2 regions of the Thalassospira sp. TSL5-1 genome follow, and region 1 is predicted to be linked to the other one. Evidence: predicted binding sites of a transcription regulator. Region 1 holds the regulator's gene; the other holds the start of a gene.

Region 1 (7,696 bases):
TAAGTTGTTGATTTTATTTGGTAAAAATACTGTCAACCTGAAAACAATCCGTAACCTTAACGTAAAATATCTTTTTTCCTCTTTGTTTTTGCCAATAAGAATGCTTGTGCATAAACGGCCCAAACGATTCGCCCCAAGGGAATCACAGATTCGCCATGATAATGGGCCTCTTATCGAAATTTATTCACTTCCAAACCGCGATATCACCGCGCGAGATTAAAGCGTTCGATTTCGACCCCGACCGCACCGACATCTTCAAACACGTCGAGTTTTTCAACCCGCACACACACCCTGCGCACCCGTCGGTCGGTCAGGCACATGGCAGCTATGTTTTCACTGAGTGTCTCGACAAGGTTTACGTGGCCATCTGCACAAATTGCGCGCACCCCTTTGACCAGTTCCTCGTAGCACAGCACATTATCAAGGTCGTCATTCTTGGGGCCTTCACCCTCGACAACGGAAAGATCAAGATTAATGCGCACCCGTTGCGGGGCTTCTTTTTCAAAATCATAAACCCCGATTGAGGTATTGATCACCATGTCGCGCACAAAAACGCGCCGCAAGCTGCCTGCCTGATCGGCATAAGGCAGGGTGGTAATATTATCGTCCTGTTTCAGACCTGCGGTCATATTATGAGTATCCTTCGTGCTGTGCTGTGAGGGAACAACTGGCATCAACCACCAGCCATCGGTGGTCGGTTATTCGACAGGCAAATCGTCTCTGTCGGCGGGGGCCCAATTCATATGTTGTCCACCATCAAGGGCTAACATTTGCCCCGTGACGGCCGGTGCTGCAAGGAAAAACCGTATCGCGTCGCAAATCTGCTGCGGAGATGTCCCAATGCCCAACGGGGTTTTACGGCACTGGGCATCGAAATCTTCCTGGCTTTGCCGTACACTGGGCAATACCGGCCCCGGACCAATGGCATTGACCCGGATGCGCGGCGCAAGCCCCAGCGACAGGGTTTGCGTCAGGGTCCACAAGCCGGCTTTGGACAGGGTATAAGTGGTAAAATGCGGTGTTAGGTTCCAGACACGCTGATCAATAATATTCACAATCAGCCCGGATTGGTCTTCTGGCAGCAGACGGGCAAATTCCTGCGACAGAACAAACGGTGCGCGCAAATTGACATCCATGTGAAAGTCCCAGCTTTCACGGGTCGCCGATTTGACATCGTCATATTCAAAGGTGGATGCGTTATTGACCAATAATCCCACCGGCCCCAGGGCGTCGGTCGCCTCGGCCACGATACCGGCCATTGCGGTTTCGCTGGCAAGGTCGGCACACACCACATGGCATTGACGCCCCATTTCACGAATGTCACCGGCCAGTTCTTCGGCCGCCCCGCGTGACCGGTTGCAATGCAGAACAATGTCATGCCCCCTTGCAGCCAGATCAAGTGCGATAACCCGGCCGATCCGTTTGGCTGCCCCGGTGATCAGGGCTGTTGCGGGCACATTTTCAGTCATACTGTCACCATCCGTTTCCTGCGAAATCCAGGTGCCGTCCTGCACAGTCGCATGACGGCACCTGGATTTTCGTTGTGAGTATTTTTAACCGGCAAACAGCGCACCGATATAGGCGGCATAGACCGCCATGAAAACAACACCGGCAATGCGACCAATACGCCGCGCACAATAAGCCACAACCAAAAGCGCCACGGTCACGCCCAGCATCATCCAGATATCAAACGCGGCAATTTGTTCGGGCACGATAATGGGTGAAATAACCGAAACACCGCCAATAATTGCCAACAGGTTCAAAAGGTTCGAGCCCAGAACATTGCCCAGCGCCACATCGGAATGTCCACGAAATGCGGCCACCATCGATGCTGCCAGTTCGGGCAATGACGTGCCAACAGCCACCAGCGTCAAACCAATCACGGCCTCGGACACACCAAATTCGCGTGCCACCGTCACACCGCCCTCAACCAGAAGGTCTGCCCCATAGGTAAGAGCGACGATACCAACAACCGTTACAATAACCGGTTTGATCCATCCCACCGGGGTTTCGCCCACTTCCTCGGCCTCGCTTTCATGCAGCGCACTTGCGGCATCCGGGCTGTTTTTATCGTGTTTATAGGTCAAATACCAGATCACCACCAACACCACGAGCATCAACGCACCTGCCCAGCGCTCGATCACCCCAAACTGACAAAGACCGATAAACAGCACCGCGCCCAGCAGCATCGCCCCGCCATCACGCACCGTGGTGGTGCGGCTGGCCGCGATCGGCTTGAGAATGGCCACAGCCCCCAGAATAAGCAGGATATTGGCAATATTGGACCCCACGACATTGCCCATCGCAATATCGCCCGACCCGGCAAGGGCGGCATTTAACGACACGACAAATTCGGGGGCCGATGTGCCCGCAGCAACAATCGTCAATCCGACGATCGCCTTGGAAATCCCCATTAACAGGGCCAGGCCGACTGCGCCCCGCACCATAAATTCGCCCCCGGCCGTTAAAAGAACAAGTCCGCCAACGATTTGCAAATAGGGTATAAGCTGTTCCAAAATTGGTCTGCCATTGATGATTTAAAAATACGCCCTGCCTATGCGAGAGAGCATTACCGCGCAAGATGGCAGTGCGCCCTGTTAAACGCAAGCGATCTCGCCCCAAATAATGCGACGAAAGCCGTCTTGCAAAGGGGCATATTTGCCTATTGTTATCCAAGACACAGCCAGGAGACAAAGGATATGCCAATAGATATCGGGAGTGAGACCGCATGCAATGCCAATCACGGGTGCTTTCCACTTATCCTGTCACACACTGTCCTGTCCCCGCATCAAATACCAAAAGGCCTCATACGCATTCGTCCCCCGACGATTATGAAGACAAACCGTTTTTACCGCTCCATAACCATGCCCAAAGTCAGATTCGCATCATGTCTCCACCCTATTGCGCTATGGTCGCAATAACCGGGAACGTGTATGACTGGCCCTAAAGTTAACGCCCCTGGATGAAACCTGATGCCCCATAGCACTGTGCTCTTCGAGCTATTCCTGATCCTGAGTGCTGCCGTAATTGCCGTGCCAATTGCGCAGCGATTAAAGGCCAATTCCATCATTGGCTTTCTGATTGGCGGCCTGGTGATCGGACCCTTTGGGCTGGGACTTATTCCCGATAATCGCGATATTTCCACCGTTGCCGAACTGGGTGTTGTCTTCCTGCTTTTCATGATCGGGCTGGAACTATCGCGCGAACGGTTGCGCGTAATCGGCGGCAAGTTTGCCGCTTTGGGGGTTTTGCAAATAACCGTGACGCTGGGCATTGGTTTTGTCGTTCTGATGGCCATCGACCTGCCCTTGCCCAGCGCGCTGGTGATTGCCGGGGCCCTGGCCCTTTCGTCCACCGCGATTATCCTCAAGCAGCTTTCAGACGAACGACAGCTTCACACCCGTTTTGGCCGGGCCGCCCTGGCAGTTTTGCTGCTTCAGGATGTGGCGGTTGGCCCCTTTCTGATCATGGTACAGGCGGCGGGCAATACCGCCAGCACCACCAGCCCGTGGGTCAGCATCCTCGCCGGTGTGGGGGCCGTTGCCGTATTGCTGCTGGCCGGGCGCTTTTTGCTGCGGCCCATGTTTCGCGCCATTGCCGCCCTGCATAACCCGGAACTATTTGCCATTGGCACCCTATTTGCCGTGCTGGCCGCCAGCACCTTGACGGAAATGGCCGGTCTTTCGATGGCATTAGGGGCGTTTATCGCCGGGGTGATGCTGGCCGAAACCGAATTTCGCCATCAGATCGAAGCCGACATTGCGCCATTTCGCGGCGTGTTTTTGTCCCTGTTTTTCATGTCGGTCGGCATGTCGGTGGATGTCGGGGTGGTTTATCATCATGCGCTGACCGTCATTTTGGGGGTTTTGGCCCTGTTGCTGATCAAGGGGGCGATTTTGTTTTTACTGTCCCTGGCAACACGGTTTGACCGGGCGGTATCGATGCGCATTGCCCTGGGGCTGGCGGGCGGCGGTGAATTTGCCTTTGTGATGTTTTCGCTGGCCGCGCAAAATGGCGCAATCACCCCGCAACTGGCGGCTATTCTGGTGCCGATTGTCGCCATTTCAATGGCCCTGACCCCCAGCATGATTGGCCTTGGCAAAAAGCTGGAGGATATTTTTCATCCACGCGAAACTGACCAACTCGGTGAAATCGAGGCCCATACCGATGGGGTCGCCCATCATGTTCTGATTATCGGCTGTGGGCGTGTGGGCCGGGTATTGGCCCGTTTGTTAAGAACCCGCAACATTCCCTTTATCGTTCTGGATTCCGATGCCCAGCAGGTGGCGCGTGGTCGTGCCGAAGGCCTGCCGGTTTATTTCGCCGATGGGTCCCGACCGGAAAGTTTCCGGGCCGCCCACACCGATCAGGCACATGTTGCCGCCGTTGCGATGGGTTCGCCGCATGAAACCGAGAAAACCGTAGCCTTGCTGCGCCAGCATTACCCGCACCTGAGAATTTTTGCCCGTGCCCAGGATATTTCCCATATCGGCGCGCTGTCACGCAGCGGGGCGAATGCCGCCATCCCCGAAGTGCTGGAAACAGGCTTGCGCCTGTCGGACCATGTGCTTTCCGCCTGCGATGTTCCACAAGATGAAATTGATAGCGAGATTGCCAAATTCCGCCGGGCCGACATGCTGCTGATGAATGAGCTGGCCCCACGTTCGCCTTCTCATTCATCCGCCTCCGCAACGAAACCGGCTTCGGCAACCAACGAACCGGAACACAAGGCATAAAAGGCATTGGCAAAGCCCGCCTTCCACACCGCATAAAACAAGGCCCTGCCATTATGACAGGGCCTTGTATTTTCAGTGTAAATTGCGAATTTCTGTCACAATTTGACGAAATAAAAAAGCCGCTTACGCCGCCGCATCGTCATCCAAAGCATAACCCGCGGCACGCACAGTGCGGATCACATCCTTGGTGCCTTTAACGTCATTCAGGGCCTTGCGCAAACGGCGGATATGCACATCCACCGTGCGGGTTTCGACATAGATATTCGGCCCCCAAACAGCGTTAAGGAGCTGTTCGCGCGAAAAAACCCGGCCCGGATGTTCCAGGAAATACCGCAAAAGACGAAATTCCGTCGGCCCCAAATGAATGGGTTTGCCGCTGCGATTGACACGATGTGCCGCCAGATCCATTTCGATATCGGAATAGATCAACTGCCCCTGTGGTTGCGCCGGACCCGACCGGCGCAAAAGCGCACGGATACGGGCCAGCAATTCGCCAATGGCAAAGGGCTTGGTCACATAGTCATCCGCCCCGGTATCAAGGCCGCGAATGCGGTCGCCTTCTTCACCACGCGCTGTCACCATAATCACCGGCAAATCGCGGCTTTCCGGTTTACGGCGGATCTGACGGCATACTTCGATCCCGGACATGACCGGCAGCATCCAGTCCAGCAGGACCAGATCGACATGGGTTTCAGCCATGATTTTCAGGGCTTCGTCCCCGTCACCGGCTTCCACAACATTCATGCCTTCCCGTTCAAGGTTGTAGCGCAACATCGTGACGATGGCGGCTTCATCCTCGACAATAAGAACCGTAGGATCCATCCTGTTATTCCCCTGCCTCGTTGGGTTCAATCACGGCAAAATTGGCAGCATCGTTTTTGGGACGGCCATCCACCGGCAGATCCTCGCCCTTGATGCGGTAATAGATCGTTTCGGCAATATTGGTGGCATGGTCGCCGATGCGTTCGATGTTTTTGGCAATGAACAAAAGATGGGTCGATGCGGTAATGTTGCGCGGGTCTTCCATCATGTAAGTCAGCAATTCGCGGAACAGCGAATTGTACATATCATCCACTTCCTGGTCACGGGCCCACACGCGCTGGGCTTTTTCCGCGTCATTCTCGATATAGGCGTCCAGAACATCCTTGATGATTTCCTGTGCCAGACGGGCCATGTTAGGAATGACCTGAACCGGGCGGATCGGCGGGATCTGGTTCAGAACCTGGGCGCGCTTGGCGATGTTTTTGGCAAGATCACCAATGCGTTCCAGATCATTTGACAATTTAAGCGCGGTTACAACCTGGCGCAAATCATCGGCCATTGGCTGACGCAGGGCCAGAACACGCACAGCGAAATCCTGAACTTCCTGTTCCAGCTTGTCGATGCGCAGGTCTGAAACAATGACCTGTTCGGCCAATTCGGAATCGCGCTTGGAAATCGCGCGGATCGCCGAAATCAGCTGGCTTTCGGCCAGGCCGCCCATCTGGGATATGATATTGTTCAACCGGGTCAGTTCTTCGTCGAATGAACTGACAATATGGGTTTCTTCTTTTCTCATGGAATTACCTCCTGCCCGGATTAACCGAAGCGACCAGTGATATAACCCTTGGTCCGTTCATCTCTCGGGTTGGTAAAGATTTGGTCCGTTTCGCCGACTTCCACAAGTTTACCCAAGTGGAAAAAGGCCGTGCGCTGCGACACACGCGCGGCCTGCTGCATGGAGTGTGTGACGATGACAATTGTGTAGTTCGAACGCAGCTCGTCGATCAGTTCCTCGACCTTGGCGGTCGCAATCGGATCCAGCGCGGAACACGGTTCATCCATCAAAATAACTTCGGGGCTGACCGCAACCGCACGCGCAATGCACAGGCGCTGCTGCTGACCACCGGAAAGACCCGTCGCCGGTGATGCCAGACGGTCTTTGACTTCTTTCAGAAGGCCAGCCTTTTCCAGCGAGGTCATGACGATTTCGTCAAGTTCGTCGCGGGAATTGACCAGACCATGAATGCGCGGGCCATAGGCCACGTTATCGAAAATCGATTTCGGGAACGGGTTGGGTTTCTGGAACACCATGCCGATGCGCGCCCGCAACTGCACCACGTCGATTGATTTATCGTAAATGTCGCGTTCATCCAGTGTGACCTTGCCATTGATGGTCACGCCATCAATGGTGTCGTTCATGCGGTTAAGGCAACGCAGGAAAGTGGATTTGCCACAACCCGACGGACCAATCAGCGCGGTGACTTCACGTTCAACAACATCCAGATTGACATCATAAAGGGCCTGATTGTCGCCATAAAACAGGTTGAGGTCACGGGCCGCCATTTTGGATTTGCCGCGCGTTTGCGAAGCGTTTGTCATTGCGTCAGCAGTTACAACAGCCATTTTACCACTTCCGTTCAAATTTCTTGCGCAGGAACACAGCCAGCCCGTTCATCAGGATCAGGAAGGCCAGCAATACCATGATCGCCGCAGAGGTTTTTTCAACAAAGGCACGCTCGGGGCTATCTGCCCACAGATAGATCTGCACCGGTAAAACCGTTGCCGCATCCATCGCACTGCCCGGAATATCAACAATAAAGGCCACCATACCAATCATCAAAAGCGGTGCCGTTTCACCCAGTGCCTGGGCCATGCCAATAATCGTCCCGGTCAAAATACCCGGCATGGCCAGCGGCAGCACATGATGGCTAACCGTTTGCACCGGCGACGCCCCCAGGCCCAAAGCGGCCTGACGAATTGACGGCGGAACCGCCTTGATCGCGGCACGGGCGGCAATGATGATGGTTGGCAGGGTCATCAAGGCCAGGGTCAAACCACCCACAACCGGGGCAGAACGCGGCAGGTGCATGACATTGAGGTAAAGCTCAAGGCCGAGCAAACCAAACACGATGGACGGCACCGCTGCCAGATTGTTGATATTGACCTCAATAATCTGGGTCAGACGGTTTTTCGGGGCA
Region 2 (7,696 bases), 560 kb from region 1:
ACACTGCGCAGGCCGATTTGCACTATCCCGGAAATATGCGGCATTTCGCTGGCCCGGCGCATGGGGCTGGAATAGCCGAATTTTTCGCCATGCAATTCATCGCGCCAATCCATATGGGCGTCAATTTGCACAATCCAGATCGGTCCGTGATCGGCAAAGGCATTAAAAAACGGGATCGGCAGGGAATCATCACCGCCCAACAATATCGGTATGGCAGACTGAGCCAGAATATTGCGGGTGGTGGCCTCGACCTTTTCGCGGTTTTGGGCATTGTCCCCCATCATCGTGGCAAGGTTGCCAATATCGATGCAGCTTGCATCTTCGCCGTTAAATAACGGCCCGCCCAAATCAAAGTCCCAATGCGTGATCAGCGGGGCATCTTCCTGGCTGGCGGCCCGGATGGCATTGGCCGCACCAGCATAACCGCTGCTGTCCTTGCCAGGATAGGTGCTGCCATGTCCGGCGCCAAAAATAACGGCCTTTGGCGTTGCACCGTTAGGCAATTGCGCGGGCAGGCCAAGAAATGTGAGTTCTGGCTTTTGGGGCTCGGCATTTTGGATATGATCTGAAGATGGGGCGTCGGACATGGGGCGTTCCTTGGTGGCGGGCGGGGTGTGGTCGGCAGTAAGTCTGAAGCAACTTTGATGGCCCGCTTCAGGCAGAAATGCGGGCTTCATGCAAAATCAGGCGGCCATCCTTATCCTGCTGGCAGGAAAGGGCATGATAATTGATAATGCTGTGCCCTGGCATATCGGCCGGTTGCGCATGGGTTTCGGTGACAGTCATCACCTTTGCCCCGGCGGCCTTTCCCGCCGCAATACCGGCGGGGGCATCTTCCCACACCAAACAGTCGCTTGCGTCAAACCCCAGTTTTTGCGCGGCCATTAAAAAGCAGTCTGGTGCCGGTTTCCCGGCGGTGACATCCTCGGCAGTAATCAGAATATCGGGCATGGGTAAACCCGCCGCATTAATGCGCTGCACGGCCAAGCGGCGTGGGGCGGAGGTCACAACCGCCCAGCGGTCGCGCGGCAGGGACGATAAAAAGGCCGCAGCCCCGCCAATCGGTTTTACCCTGTCGCCCGCGTTAAATTCCGCCTCGGTCAGAAGGGCTTCTTCCTGCTCAATATCAATACCGGGCGGGGCAAAACGGGCGATGGTTTCCACGGCACGCACCCCGTGCATGGCATGAATGATTTCGGCTTCGTTCAGGCCGTGGCGTTTCGCCCAGTCGCCCCAGGCTTTTTCGGCAATTTCGATGCTGTTGACAATGGTGCCGTCCATATCAAACAGAAAGGCCGCAAAACCCTGCCCGGTCATAAAAACTCCTGACTTAAAATGATGTCAGGGAGATGTTAGCGCAGGGCGGGGCTGAAAAGAAACAGGTGGTTTGGTAAAATGATGAAGCCGGGCATGGAGGCCCGGCTTGATGATGTGTGTAAGCGCCTGTTGTACTGAAAGTTGCGCCCGTTTGTGCCGGGTGCCGCACCCTTAGGGTACCGCACGGCGCAGGCGCGGGGCCTCGGCATTGGTGGTATCAATCAAGCCGCGATAGGCATGCCAGCTGGCATGACCCAAAAGTGGCATCACAACCGCCAGCCCCAGCAAAAACACAACCATGCCACAGGCCGCCAGGACGGCAATGGCTGCCCCCCAGCCGGTCAGCACCCGCCAGTTGCGCAGGAATGCACGAATGCTGAGCGAGAGCGCGGTAATCACATCAATATCGCGATCCACCAGAAGCGGGATCGACACCAGCGAAAGGGCAAAAGCCACAATGGCAAAACCGCCCCCGATGACGGAGCCTGTTATCAGGAATGTCATGGCATCGCGCGAAAAGAATGTTTGCCAGATCAGGGCATCAAGCGGCGGAACCGTGCCATTGTAAAACAGCGCGAATAACAGCATCGCTACCCGCGACCAGAGCAGGAAAAACAGCATCAAGATCACGCCAATCGCGCCCAATTGGCCGGGATTGCGGCGAAAGCCGTTCAGGCTGTGCCAAAGCGTGACATTTTCGCCCATTTCCAGGCGGCGGCTGGTTTCATACAGGCCAACGGCCAATAAGGGCGCAATCAGCATAAACCCCGCCCCCAAAGGCAGGGTTAAATAGGGCTGACCGGACTGAAACAGGCTTAGCAAAATCACATAACCTGCCACGACACAAAAGGCACCATAGGTCAGGCCAATTGCCGGGGCGCGTTTGAAATCGCGCCAGCCTGCCTCCAGCCATTTGCCGGACTGGTCGCTGGTGACGTCGCGAATCACAATGCCGCGCTGGCCGTTTAGGGTGTCGTTATTGTCAGCAGCAAGGCTGTCCGTCGGGGGTGTCATATTCGGAGTTGTCGAATTCGTCATTATATATCCTCCCTGCGCCGATGCGGGTCACGCGACAGCAGATACAACCCTGTTTGTCCTGCCAAACCCCGTAAAAAGGGGCCGGATGGGTATTTTGTTTTTTATTTGAAAGGTATATTAGCACCTATTGATGGATTTTCCACCCTCTGATTATAAACCATTGATAGGTGTTGTGTGAAACGGGCAGGTGCTTTGTTTTTTTGGTGTCCGACAACCAAAAGATTGCCATTTTCTGCTGCAATGCAAATCAGGGCCTGTATGATAATGGTTTCTATGGAAAATTTCTGATGGGGCCCTCCCAACAGATTGCGCGCAAAAAGAAAGCGGAGCCGAAACTTTGAAAAAGATACTCGCTGTAATTGGCGCTCTTGTCGTAGTGATTATCGCCGCCTTGCTGGTTATTCCGTCTCTTATTGACTGGAACAGTTACAAGGCCGAAGTGACCACAGCAGTTAGCGAAGCGACGGGCCGCAATCTTGAACTGCGCGGCGATTTGTCCCTGTCATTGCTGCCTTATCCGGCCCTGTCGGTAAAGGATGCCGCGCTTGGCAATGTCGAAGGTGCTGCCGACAAAAACATGGTCACGGTCAAGGAAGTCGAGGTTTCGGTGGCCCTGATGCCGCTTCTGACCGGCAATATTCGCGTTACTCAGGTGCGCCTGATTGACCCGGTTGTGTCGATTGAAACCTTTAAGGATGGCACCAATAACTTGGTGTTTGACCCCAAAGATGCCAAAAGCCATGGCCCGGATGCGGGGACCATCAATAATCCGGAAAATCAGCCCGCGCCGCAGGCACCGGCACAGGATGGCACCAACGAACCCCCGGCACAGGATGATGGCGGAAGCTCGCTTGCAAGTTCGATCCGGGTGGACAGCCTGTCGATTGAAAATGCCACCATCATTTACCGCGCACCGGGCAGCGAAGAACGCATTGAAGGCCTGACCCTGAGCGTTGAAGCCGACAGCCTGAATGGCCCGGCCACCGGCGAGGGCTATGTTTTCTATCGCGGCATTCCATTAACCTTTAAGCTTAATGTTGGGGAAATCAGCCAGACCAGGGCCTTTCCCGTGTCGGTTCGTTTGGGCATAGACGAGGTTGACGGCGGCATTGATGTCGGCGGGCAGGTGGACCTTTCCGGTGCTGCGCCGGACTTTAAGGGGGAAATTAACGGCAAGTTCGAGGATTTGCGCAAGGCGGCCCTGCGCATTGCCGGAGATGATGCCGATATTCCCGATATTGCCGCCAAGGAATTTGATCTTTCGGGTAAATTGGCTGCCAATGCCAAGGCGGTTACGGTCAATGACCTGGCCGTGCGTTTTGGCGATACCCGTGGTTCGGGCGCGCTTTCGGTCAATACCGATCCGAAAATGAAGGCTGACCTTGCCCTGCGCTTTAACCAGTTTGACCTGGATGCCATTATGGCCCTTGCCAGAGCATCGGGCACGCACAAGGCCGATGCAAGCAATACACAGGCCAGTGGTGATGCCGCTAAAAATGTGGACGTCGAAGTGCCCGACGCCGAAAAGGCAGGTGGGCAGTCCATTCCCTCGCAGGGGCGTAAAAACGCCGCCGATGCTGCCAGTGGCCCCTTGATTCCGGCAGATCTGACCGGGTCGATCGACCTTGAAGTTGAATCGCTGATTTATAATCAGACCCCGATCCACAATGCCCGCATCAATGCCGGTATTGCCAACAGCAAAATCACGCTGAACGAGGTTTCGGCAGGTCTTCCCGGTGGTACGGATTTGCAGGTTTCCGGTGCCATTTCGGGCGAAAAGCCGCAGGTCAGTGCCGATTTGCGCTATGAAATTGCCTCGGACAATATCCGCGCTGTCATGCGCTGGCTGGGTGTTGATATTGAAGGGGTGCGGGCCGACCGTTTGCGCCGTTTCTCGCTGACCGGTGGGCTGAAGGGCTCAGCGGACAGGATCAATATCAACAATGTCGATATGCGTCTGGATGATACCGCCATTCGCGGCGCCATTGTTGCCAATCTGGAGAGTGGCGGTTTGCCTGCGCTGGGGATTGGCCTGAAGCTCGATAAAATCAATCTTGATCAATATATGTCGGCAACGGCCAGTGCGGCGGATGGTGCATCGGGCATATCGGCTGCGTCAACCGGCGACGATAAGGGCACGGCTGACAGCAAGGCTTCTGGCACTGCGGACGCGGCAAAGCAGGATCTGGTAAAAACCATTCATGCTGCCCTGGCCCCGTTAAAGGGGCTTGCTGCCAATTACCGGATTGGCGCGGATGAGGTAACATCTTCGGGTGTTGCCATTCGCGGTATTTCGGTCGAAGGCAGCCTGCGCGGGGGCGACATTACCCTGACCAACCTGTCGGTGGCCGATGCGGCGGGCATGTCGTTGCAGGGCAGTGGCGCGTTTCTGGGCCTAAAGGACGTACCGGAATTTAAAAACCTGAAACTCGGTGTTACGGCCAAAAACCTTGACCCGTTGGTGAAATTGACGGGGATTACCCTGCCAGCCCCGGCGGCGAATTATAAATCCATGAAGGCGAACGTCACCCTGAATGGCCCCATGAGCGGGCCGGACCTGAATGCCAATCTGTCCAATGCGACGGTGCAGGTGGGCCTTAAGGGCAAGGTGAGTGGCCTTTTGGGTGATGCCCCGGGTTTGACGGGAACGATCAATGCCCAGGCCGGCAGCCTTAACCGTGTTCTGCCGCTGATCGCGCCGACTTATACCCCGTCCGGGGATTTGGGCCGGTTTGCCTTTCAGGGCAAGGTGGATGGCAATGCCAAAAATGTTGCTGTCGATATTGCCAAACTGGCGGTTGGTACCTTTGAAACCGCCGGGACGGTTAAAATGGATGCCTCGGGGGATCGTACCCAGCTTGATGTCAATCTCAAGGGCGGCAAGCTTCGGGTTGATCCGTTCCTGCCTGCTGCACGGCGTGCGTCGCTTGATATGCCGCGCCGTGGCATGCGCCGGGCGGCATTGCCTTCGTTTGACAATGACCTTCTGACCCGTGTGGATGCCCGTGATGGCACCCCGTGGGATGATAAGGTTATTGATGTGTCGGCCTTGCGCCTGATCGATGGCAGTATTTCCATTGTCATGGACCAGCTTGATTTCGATCATTTCTCGCTGGTGAACCCGGACCTTGCTGTCAAAATGAAGCAGGGGCTTGTCACCATCGATCATTTGACCGGCAAGATGGGCGATGGGCCTCTCAACATCTCGGGCGTGTTTGATGCCAGCAAGGATGTGCCAAAGCTGGACCTTTCCGGCACGCTGGACAATGCCAATGTGGCGACCCTGTTCCCCATTCAGGTTGCGAATGACACCGTGACCGGCATTGCCGGAACCAAATTTGCCGTCACCGCAAACGGGACAACATCGCGTGCGTTGGTCAAGGCCCTGAATGGGACGGCAACGCTGAACCTCAAGGATATTCGCTTTAGCAATGCCGATAACCGATCGAAAGATCCCAAGCTGGACTTGCAGGCGTTGTTGCGTCAGGGACCGGCGGCAATGGTGGTGGAAGGGGTTGGCAACAATGACCTGTTGCGCACCCTGGATGCTGATTTGAAAATTACCAACGGGGTGGCAAAAACCACCCGTGTGGATGCGACCTCGCGCGTGGGCACGGCGGATGCCGATGCCACCCTGGATCTGCCCAACTGGATTATGGATACGCGGGCCGATTTTGATTTTTCGGAAAAAATCCACGACCTGCCACCATTTAGCGTTTTTGCCAAAGGCAAAATTGATGATCCGGCGATTAGTGGCCGTATGGACAAGGTGGCGGTCAAAACGCTGGAAAATCTGCTGGGCAAGGCATTGGGTGGTAAATCGTCGGACAGTGGCGATGCACCGCAATCTGATCGTGATAAGGCAAAAGATGCCGCCAAGGACGTTCTTAAGGGGCTGTTAAACCAGTTTGGGCGTTAAACCCGCACTTGTTTCCTGCCGTATTTCCCGTGCTAAATCTTGCAAACGGTCCCGGTTTTCCGGGGCCGTTTTTGTATATGGGCGGGTTGAAAAATACCGATTGCCACAAAACCGCAAAAAAACCTTAACAAATGCTGATTGCTTCGACATGATCCGCCCGTCGATTCCCTGCAAAGGTTATGGTTGGTATGGTCGCGAAAAAAACGGCGCTCGATAAAGACCTCAAATGGCAGCGGCGGATGGACGCCGGTGTCGGTGAGACGGCGTCGCTCAGTGCGAAACTTGGTCTGTCGCTTGTTTTCCTTCTGGCGTGCAGCGCGTTTGTTGCCTTTCATATGGGGGGGCTGCCACGGAGCGGCTTTCTGATTGCCGCCGCCGTGATCGGCGGTTACATGGCCCTTAACATTGGTGCCAATGACGTGGCAAACAATGTCGGGCCAGCGGTTGGGTCCAAGGCGCTAACAATGGTTGGCGCCCTTTTTGTTGCTGCCATATTCGAGGCCGCCGGGGCGATTTTGGCCGGGGGCGATGTGGTCAGCACGATTAAAAACGGCATTATTGAACCCTCGCAAATGCCCGATGCGCAAACTTTTATCTGGGTGATGACGGCGGCATTGCTGGCTGCTGCCCTGTGGCTGAACCTGGCGACCTATCTTGGCGCGCCGGTTTCCACCACCCATTCGATTGTGGGTGGCGTGATGGGGGCAGGCATGGCGGCCGTTGGGACCCATGCCGTGCATTGGTCCAATATGGGTGCGATTGCCGCAAGCTGGGTGATTTCGCCCATTCTGGGCGGGCTGATTGCCGCTGGATTTTTGGCCTTCATCAAATTCAGAATACTGTTTGTCGAGGACCGTGTCGCCGCTGCGCGCAAATGGGTGCCGCTTCTGGTCAGCTTCATGGTCGCGGCCTTTACGGTTTACCTGATGATGAAGGGAATCAAAAAGGTCTGGAAGGCCGATACGGTCACGATCCTTCTGATCGGTGTCGCCGCCTTTGGCCTGACATTGTGGCCGGTGCGCAAGGCGGTTTACCGTGCCTCGCGCGAGATGACCGGGCGGCGCAAGGAAATTGCCTCGCTGTTTCGTCTGCCTTTGGTGGTGTCCGCGGCGTTGCTGTCCTTTGCGCATGGCTCAAACGATGTTGCCAATGCCATTGGCCCGCTTGCGGCTATTGTCTCGGGGGTGGATCAGGGCGCGATTGTCACCTCGGCCCCCATTCCCATGTGGGTGATGGTGATTGGCGCGCTGGGTATTTCGGCTGGTTTGTTGCTGTTTGGGCCCAAGCTGATCAAAACAGTGGGTAGCAAAATTACCAAACTCGACCCGATCCGGGCCTATACCGTGGCGTTGTCGGCCGCTTTGACGGTCATCGTGGCCTCGGCTTTGGGGCTTCCGGTCAGTTCTACCCACATTGCCGTGG

What was found. Region 1 encodes PhoB, which activates phosphate uptake and scavenging genes when phosphate is short. Its sites were predicted from a motif close to TNTCATAAAACTGTCA; they were not measured.
Region 2: the regulator PhoB is predicted to act here: its motif matches at 6,376-6,391, upstream of LF95_RS15605 (inorganic phosphate transporter).

The regions. Positions count from the first base shown of each region.
Region 1 is NZ_KV880638.1:757,065-764,760, reverse strand. It holds gene folB (dihydroneopterin aldolase) at 204-629, opposite strand; gene LF95_RS13010 (SDR family oxidoreductase) at 699-1,469, opposite strand; gene LF95_RS13005 (calcium/sodium antiporter) at 1,554-2,516, opposite strand; gene LF95_RS13000 (cation:proton antiporter domain-containing protein) at 2,973-4,736, shown strand; gene phoB (phosphate regulon transcriptional regulator PhoB) at 4,860-5,558, opposite strand; gene phoU (phosphate signaling complex protein PhoU) at 5,563-6,294, opposite strand; gene pstB (phosphate ABC transporter ATP-binding protein PstB) at 6,315-7,121, opposite strand; gene pstA (phosphate ABC transporter permease PstA) at 7,123-7,696, opposite strand, start outside.
Region 2 is NZ_KV880638.1:1,321,078-1,328,773, forward strand. It holds gene LF95_RS15585 (agmatinase) at 1-587, opposite strand, end outside; gene LF95_RS15590 (HAD-IA family hydrolase) at 655-1,317, opposite strand; gene LF95_RS15595 (DUF2189 domain-containing protein) at 1,489-2,355, opposite strand; gene LF95_RS15600 (AsmA family protein) at 2,693-6,274, shown strand; gene LF95_RS15605 (inorganic phosphate transporter) at 6,463-7,696, shown strand, end outside.